Regions from separate parts of the Duganella sp. Root198D2 genome, predicted to be linked through region 2. Evidence: riboswitches for the same ligand, from Rfam matches in the RefSeq annotation. Region 2 holds a riboswitch; the other holds the start of a gene.
What was found. Region 2 has a riboswitch for glycine ahead of gcvT (glycine cleavage system aminomethyltransferase GcvT). Riboswitches for the same ligand answer to the same signal wherever they lie in the genome.

Region 1 (4,175 bases), on a different contig from region 2:
CCAGGCGAACGAGCCCAGATAGCCCACGCAAACCGTCAGCAACATCGGCAACAGCGCCGCATAGGACATGGCTCGGCGCACTGCTTAGTTCCTCAATGCTGCGGCCAGCGCCTTCTGCGCTTTGTCCACCGGCATCGACGTGTTCCAGTAAGCGGTCAACGCATCCTGCACCGCACCGTTCTGGTCAGGCGTCAGATAAATTTCGGGCGCGCCGGCCTGGCGATTACGGTCGCGCATGATGGCGGCGCCAGCCCGCGCACAGACGTCGAGCTGGCTGGTATCGGCATCGGCGCGCGGCGGCACCGAGCCTTTCAGCTTGTTGAAGTTCACCTGGGTTGCGGGCGCCAGCAGCACTTTCGCCATCAGCTTTTGTGCCTGCTGTACCTCCGCGCTTTCCGAGCGCGGGAAGACAAACGCATCGCCCTGAATCAGGTAAGGCGAATTCACGCCGAGGCCAGGAATGCAGCCGTAATCGACGCCGGGTGCCATTTTCGCATTGCTGAATTCACCCTTGGCCCAATCGCCCATGATTTGCACGCCGGCTTTGCCGCTGACCAGCATCGCAGTCGCATCATTCCAGTTGCGGCCCGGCGAGGCTGGATCGACGTAGGACTGCAGCCGCTTGTAGGCCAGCAGCACCTTGCGTACCGCTTCCGAGTTGATCGCGCGCTGGTCGCGGTCGCGCATCACCTGCAGGTAGAGCTGGCGCCCGCCCATATTCGCCAGCAGCGACGCAAACAGGATGTGTTCCTGCCATGCCTGCCCGCCGTGCGCCAACGGCACCAGTCCGGCGGCCTTCAGCTTATCCAGTGCCGCATACAGTTCATCGACGGTTGCAGGTTCCTTTAGAATGCCAGCCTTCTTGAACGCGGCCTTGGAATACCAGATCCACGTCTGCATGTGGACGTTCATCGGCATCGCGTAATAATGGCCATCGATGCGGATGGTGTTCACGATCGGTTCCGGCAGCGTGGATTCCCAGTGCTCCTGGCGCGCCACGTCGTCCAGCTGCACCAGCATGTCCTGGTCCACGATATCGAGGAACTGTTTGGAGATATTGAACTGCGCGGCGGCCGGCGCCTTGCCGCCAACCATGCGGTTAAGCGTGACTGCACGGGCCTGTTCGCCGCCGGCAATCGCAGTATCGATCCAGGTGCCGCCGGCGGCACGGTAGGCGTTCGCGAGCTGCTTGACGGCAGCGGATTCGCCGCCTGACGTCCACCAGTGGATCACTTCCGCGCTCGGCCCGGCAGCCTGCGCGGATGCGGCGCCGAGCGCCATTGCACAAGCAAATAACTGCTTAAACATCCCGTCTCCTGTAGTGTGCTGCTTATTTTTGGAAACGTTACCAATTTCACGGGCGGGTGTCAACAGAATAACAGGAAAGGCCCTCATGGCGAAAACGCAACGTGTACCGGAAAACGATTGAAATCGTATAAATCCCTGGGCTATCCTGTTTTTGCTGCCGGCGCACGCCGGTCGCGCGATCGGGAGAGTTTGTCCCACCCATGGACAACGCCGAAGGAGCAAGCCGCCCCCGGAATCTCTCAGGCCCAAGGACCGGTCGCGTGTTTTCAAAACTCTGAAGAGCCGCCGGCAAAGCAGCGCTGGCGCACCGAAGGAGCAAGCAGGCCGCCAACGCCTGTGAAACTCTCAGGTCCAGCACAGAGGGGGCAGTCACCTCGCACCTCAAAGATATCTGACCAACCTTCAGAGGAGTAGTCACATGCATATGCATCGACTCTGGCTGCGCATTGCCTGCGCAGCGATGATAGCCGCCCCGTTCCTGGCAAAAGCAGACAACGGCGCGGCATTGCAGGCCGCCAAACGCGGACTCGCACAATTCGCCGAGCACCAGCAGGCGATCCGTCCCGGTAGTGCACCGGTCGATTTCCCGCTCGATATCACGGACGTGGGCGACTTGAAGCAAGCCACGGTCGGCCATGGCTTTGAGGTCTACACTGTGGATCCGAAAGAACTGCTGGCACGCGGCGACCTGGCCTCCCTGGCCAAACCGACAGGCGAATGGCGCTTCGTCATTTCCTTGCACGGAAAGCCGATCGGGCTGGCGACTGTGCAGCAAGTGAACGGCCGCTATGAAACCGTCGCATATGGCGCTTCAGTGCTGGCGAAAGACGTGGATGCCGCCATGGCCGTCCACGGCAACGGCGCGCGCTCCAACCTGCGCTTCATCCGCATCTACCAGGCACGTGCCGACCTGCTGGAAGTTGACCGCGCCAGGTTCGCCCCGCTGCATTCAGCCCGCGAATCGCTGCTGCTGCAGAAGAACGGCAGCCAGCTGGTCGAAGGCGCCGATTTGCTGGAGCCGTTGCGCGCCGCAGTCAAAGCCAACATCGAAGCATTCCGCTAAGGAGGAGCCGAACATGAAAATCGCAAAAATCGCGGCCGGCGCTGCGCTGGTGCTTGCCCTGCCCTCCGCCTTTGCTCAATGGCGCACGCTGAACGTTCCGTTGACCATCCAGGAGCACAGCCAGTGGTGCTGGTCAGCCTCCAGCAAAGCGGTGCTGAATTTTTACAACCGGACGCCGAGCCAATGCCAGATCGTGAACTGGGCCTACGGCATCAATTACGCCTGCGGCAACAGCACCTTCAACTGGAACAGCTACGCCAATCGCCCGAACAATATGTACGGCACTTCGGGCAGCGTGCAGAACATCCTGGGAAATTGGGGCGTTTCGAATACGGCGATCAACAACTACCTGTCGTGGAATTCGGTGGTGAATGAGATCAATGGCAACCGCCCCTTCGTGATCCGCTACGGCTGGAGCAGCGGCGGCGGCCATATCATGGTGGGACGCGGCTATGAAACTTACAACGGAACCAACTACATCTACATCATGAATCCGTGGCCAGGCGAGGGGCAGACTTACCGCACCTTTGCTTCTGCTGTCAGCGCATCCGACCATAATTGGACGCATACGCAGCGCATGAACGTCAGCCCTTGATTGAAAAAACCCGCCGGGACCGACCCGGCGGGCTTTTTCGCTTTAGTTGCTACCGCCCAGCTGCTCCAGCTTGGCCGCCCACTTTTTCGACTCGTCTACATTACGGGCCGTCCCCACGCCGTTTTCAAGCAGGTAGACCAACTTGCGGATGGCAGTGACTTCGCCCTGCTCCGCCGCCTGCCGATAGTAGACTGCGGCCTGGGTGTAATCCTTCTTCACGCCCTGGCCCATCCAGTACATGCCTGCCAGCCGTACCTGCGCCTGTGCGCTACCCAGCTTGGCTGCCTGCTGGTACACGATTGCAGCCTGCGGCATATCAACCGGGCCGCCCTTGCCCAAGTCGAGCATCACAGCGAGGTTGGTCGCGGCATCTTTGTTGTCCTGGGCCGCCGATTTTGTGAACCATGCGCGCGCCTGTGCCAGGTCCTGCGCTACGCCATCGCCGGTGGAGTACAGCAGGCCAGCGTAAAACTGCGCCATTGCGTGCCCTTGTTCAGCCGCTTTCAAGTACCACTCCAGCGCTTGCGCAGGATCTTTCGGCACCGTGTTGCCGGTATGGTAGGCCACAGCGAGGTCATACTGCGCGTTGGCGTCACCAGCGACCGCGCGCTTGCGGATCGGCGCGAGCGGGCCGGCAGCCTGGCGCTCCATGGCCGCAATCAGGGTCAGTGCTTCCTGCGCAGTCTTGCTGCCGGCTGCAGCAGCTTTCTGGTACCACTGCTTGGCCTGCGCCTGGTCGGCAGGAACGCCCCGGCCTTCGAAGTACATGCCCGCCACCTGCTCGATCGCTGCCACGTCGTTCTGCTCGATAGCCTTGCGCAGCAGGGCCAGGGCGCCGGCACCATCCTGCTTGATACCGCGGCCCGCGGCCATCAGGCCGGCAAGCTGGCGCATCGAGGGGACATTGCCCTGGTCGACAGCGCGCGAGTACCACTTCACGGCTTCAACGTCGTTCTGGTCTGTGCCTTGGCCGCGCTCATACATCATGCCCAGGTTGAACTGCACATTGGGGTCATTGCTGCGGGATGCCTGCTCAAAGAAACCACGGAAAGCGCGCGCGTAATTGCCTTTTGCGTACTCTTCGTTAGGGGTGCGGGAAAAAGCCTGTGCATGTGCGAATTGCACGGGGAGATGCAGGCAAGCCAGGAGTGCTACGTACCGAAACTTCGACGCCATATTAGTTACTTGCTAGGTGGAAAATATAAATTA
Region 2 (4,175 bases):
CCGCAGCCACTACCCCACCCTGCATTCCCATGTCCGCAACACCGGCACCGGGGGCTGAGATGATCGGCAGGCCGCCGCCGGGTACAACGCCGCCGGCAGGAATCATCATGCCGCCCGTCAGCGCAGCGCCAGGAACACCTGGCATCATGCCGGCGCCTGCAGGCATCATGCCAACGCCAGCAGGCATTGCCATGCCGGGCATCGCGCCCGGAACAAATCCCGGAGCCTGCATTGCCTGGCCAGGAGCAGCCATCGGCGCCGCCCCCATGGCCGGTGCTGCGGCCGCGGCGGAATCCGCGGTGTGCGCCGGCGCGCCATACAGGCCCGGCGCAACGCTCAAGGTCGGCAGCGACAGGTCAAGGTCGCCCAATTGTTCAAATCCACTCGGTCCGGCCGCGGCGCCGCCTGGCGCCTCGCCCGTGCCCGAAAAGAACTGGCGCAATTGTTCCGCCAGTGCAGCCTGCTGGTTCTTCTTGCGCGAAGGAGCTTGCGATGCATCGTGCGAATCGGCACGGCGCGACTTGTGTTTTTCGACCGAGCCGGGACCGACGCCTTTGCGCTCGAGCGCGCTGCTCAGCTCTTCGAGCATGCTGCCGAAATCAAAGAATTGTTCCGGGCGCAGGAATGGCTTGATCAGCTCATTCGCTTCCTCATCCTTGATGAAATCGATCCACGCCTGCTGGAAGGCGCCGAGGAAGACTTCGGGACGGAAAGGATTCTGGTTGATGCGCAGGATGTCGCGGTCCAGCAGGAAGGCAAGGCGCACATTGAGCGTAGCCAGGCCGTCCGAGTACTTCACCTCGAACGCCTTGCTGAAACTGTTCAGGGTGACCTTGGTATCCATCTCTTCCATGGATACCAGCGACAGCGCGTCTGTCAACTTGCGGGCCGGCGCCTTCTGGCCAGGCGCCAGCTGGGCGATTTCCAGCCGCAGGTCATTTTCGAGCTGCTTGGCGAAAATGCCGAGGAAGGCGTAATGGTCGGTGCGCAGGCGATTGCCGGCGCGCAGGCGCGCCTGCAGGGTCTTGACGTCGACAGCATGGTCGGCATCGACCAGCTCGCCGGCCCAGGTCGTCGACAAGGCGACGAACTGCTCGCTGATGTGTTTATTCACCAGGCCAATCAGGTTTTCCAGCAAGGCATGCCGCGGCGTGACCGCTTTTTTAGGCGCCGAAGATGTTGGGTTTTCTGGAAGCATGGTCTGGCCTGGCTTTGGTGGTTATTCACATTGTCGCAGATTATTGCCAAGTGGCAATAGGTAAACGAAGAGAATTTCGAAATATTTAGGGTGCTGTGGAGAAATTGTTGAGTTTGCACCACGATGGTGCAGGATAAATCCTACAAACCTGGCCGTTGCATTCCGATTCACCTTTACTATTACACAAAGCAAGATGAAGTTCCGATCCTTCAGAAAGGAACTGTCATGAAATCCAGGAAAAAAACCAGCAAACAGAGTTCGAGCCCAGGCACCCGCCAAAGTGCCGACCAGGGTTCGCGTTCGGGCGCGCAATCGGGCAGCCAGCAGTCCGATACCGGCCGCCAAAGCAAGACGGACAAGAAAACACCGGCCAGCCGCAGCGGCAATCGCTAGATGAGCCGCGGCGCACGAGGGGCCTGGAAGCATGCTTCCAGGCCCTTGTCGTTTCAGATATTCGTCACGCGCTTGCCTTTGGGCGGCTTGAAGTCGGCGACCGCGTTTACCAGGCCCACTTTGGCAGCCTCCGGGGCGGTCAGGTGCAGGTCGGAATAGGCGTGGATATTCCAATGTTCGTCGGTCAGCTGCACGTGCTTGCGCAGGATCGCCTCGGTGCGCGCATCATCAGCCTGCAAGCCCTCGACAATGATGCGCAGCGCATCCGGCCGGGCGCCATGCGGCGCGCTGGCGTGGGACTTATGCACCATGAAACGCGCTGTTTCGCTGGCATAGCGCTCCTCGCCGGACAGGAACAGGATCACGGCAATTGAAGCTACCGCGCCGCCGTTATAAGTGATGATCTTGATGGGCAAGTTGCGCAGGTAATTGTGCAGGCACAGGCCGTCGCTGACGTAGCCGCCGTTGGACTGGATCAGGATGTGCGCGATTTCAATGCCGTCCTCCGTCATGTCCGCCACCGCGTCGAACATGCGGTGCACCATATCGCTGTTCACGTCGCCGGACAGGGTGAACCAGGCCTCCGTATCGCGCTTTTGCTTTTCTTCGCTCATGGTCGCTCCACTCTGTAAATGGATGTCCGGCCATTCTAGCGCAGGCGGTTCCAAAGGGGCGTCAAGATTGACTTTATTGTCCTCCTGTCATATAGTCGCAAGTCTTGATCGGGAGAGACCAGCGTACGCTGGCGCCGAAGGGGCATTACCCAGAAACTCTCAGGCAAAAGGACCGGTCAGGGGGCCAACCCCGCCAGCAAGCTGGCGGGTGGGGCTAAAACTCTGGAGAGCGGCCCGCCATGGCGCGGGGCCCACCGAAGGGGCGTGCGGGAATACCTTCCCGTTATCTCTCAGGTACCAAGGACAGAGGGGTAGGCGTATTCATGTTTACGTTTATTAACCCCTATTCTCTGCCCTGAGGTATCAATGACGCTCAAAGCAACCCCACTCAACAACGCTCATCGTGCCCTTGGCGCCCGCATGGTCGACTTCGGCGGCTGGGACATGCCGGTCAACTACGGCTCCCAGATCGAAGAGCACCACGCCGTGCGCAGCGACGTCGGCATGTTCGACGTGGCCCACATGTGCGTGGTTGACATCAAGGGTGCCAACGTACGTTCCTTCCTGCGCGGCCTGGTCGCCAACAACGTCGACAAGCTGCAGGTATCGGGCAAAGCCCTCTACTCCTGCATGCTGACCCCGGAAGGCACCGTCATCGACGACCTGATCATCTACTTCATCAACGAAGAATGGTTCCGCCTGGTGGTCAACGCCGGCACCGCGGAAAAAGACATCGCCTGGATGGAGAAGCAGAACGCAGCCACCGGCGCCGGCCTGGCCATCACCCAACGCCGCGACGGCGCCAACGCCATGGCCCTGATCGCCGTGCAGGGCCCGAACGCCCGCGCCAAGGTATGGGAAGTTATTCCGCAAGCCAAAGCGGCTACCGCAGAAATGAAGCCGTTCAACGTGGCCCTGGTGCCAGGCACCGCCTTCGGCGAAGCCATGGTGGCCCGCACCGGCTACACCGGTGAAGACGGTTTTGAAATCGGCGTGGCGGCAGAACAGGCTGAAAACCTGTGGCACGCCCTGAATGCCGCCGGCGTCAAGCCGGCAGGCCTGGGCGCGCGCGACACCCTGCGCCTGGAAGCCGGCATGAACCTGTACGGCCAGGACATGGACGAAACCGTGAACCCGCTGGACGCCGGCCTGGCATGGACCATCGACCTGGTCTCCGAGCGCGACTTCATCGGCAAGGCAGCCCTGCAAGCCAAGGGCCAGAACGCCCAGTTCGTCGGCCTGATCCTGCGCGAAAAAGGCGGCGTGCTGCGCGCCCACCAGAAAGTCATCGCCGCCAACGGCGAAGCTGGCGAAATCACTTCCGGCACCTTCTCCCCGACCATGCAGCAGGCAATCGCGCTGGCGCGCGTGCCGATGGGCGTGACCGTGGGCGACACCGTGCACGTGGAAATCCGCGACAAGAAGCTGGCCGCCACCGTCGTGAAGCTGCCTTTCGTCCGTAACGGTAAAATCCTGGTTGCTTGAGCCAGAATTCTGCAGAACCAAACAATAACCTTAGCCTTGGAGCCAATATGAGCAACATTCCAGCAGACCTGAAGTACACCGAGTCCCACGAGTGGGTACGCGCTGAAGCAGACGGCACCGTGACCGTCGGCATCACCGAATTCGCGCAAGATGCCCTGGGCGACATCGTGTTCGTCGAGCTGCCAAAAGTAGGCGCATCCTTCACCGCCGGCGACGACGCTGCCGTGGTGGAATCGGTGAAAGCCGCTTCCGACATCTACGCCCCGGTTTCGGGCGAAGTGGTTGCCGTAAACGACGCCGTGGTCGGCGCACCTGAATCGATCAACGCCGACGCTTACGCGAACTGGCTGTTCAAGATCAAGCCTAGCGATGCCGGCGCCATCAACGGCCTGCTGGACGCAACTGCTTACGGCAACGTAGCGCACTAATTACTGCATTATCGGGCCCGCTGTGTGCGGGCCCTTTTCACATTCTGGCCAAGAGAT

Region 1: another riboswitch for glycine. It lies ahead of ASE26_RS08930 (hypothetical protein); the one in region 2 lies ahead of gcvT (glycine cleavage system aminomethyltransferase GcvT).

The regions. Positions count from the first base shown of each region.
Region 1 is NZ_LMIC01000006.1:173,381-177,555, forward strand. It holds gene ASE26_RS30530 (carbohydrate ABC transporter permease) at 1-69, opposite strand, end outside; gene ASE26_RS30535 (ABC transporter substrate-binding protein) at 85-1,308, opposite strand; glycine riboswitch at 1,479-1,573, shown strand; gene ASE26_RS08930 (hypothetical protein) at 1,727-2,371, shown strand; gene ASE26_RS08935 (C39 family peptidase) at 2,385-2,966, shown strand; gene ASE26_RS08940 (SEL1-like repeat protein) at 3,009-4,091, opposite strand.
Region 2 is NZ_LMIC01000044.1:55,046-59,220, forward strand. It holds gene ASE26_RS22155 (DUF1631 family protein) at 1-1,198, opposite strand, end outside; gene ASE26_RS30880 (hypothetical protein) at 1,424-1,591, shown strand; gene ASE26_RS22165 (ATP-dependent Clp protease proteolytic subunit) at 1,645-2,205, opposite strand; glycine riboswitch at 2,305-2,390, shown strand; glycine riboswitch at 2,418-2,522, shown strand; gene gcvT (glycine cleavage system aminomethyltransferase GcvT) at 2,572-3,690, shown strand; gene gcvH (glycine cleavage system protein GcvH) at 3,738-4,118, shown strand.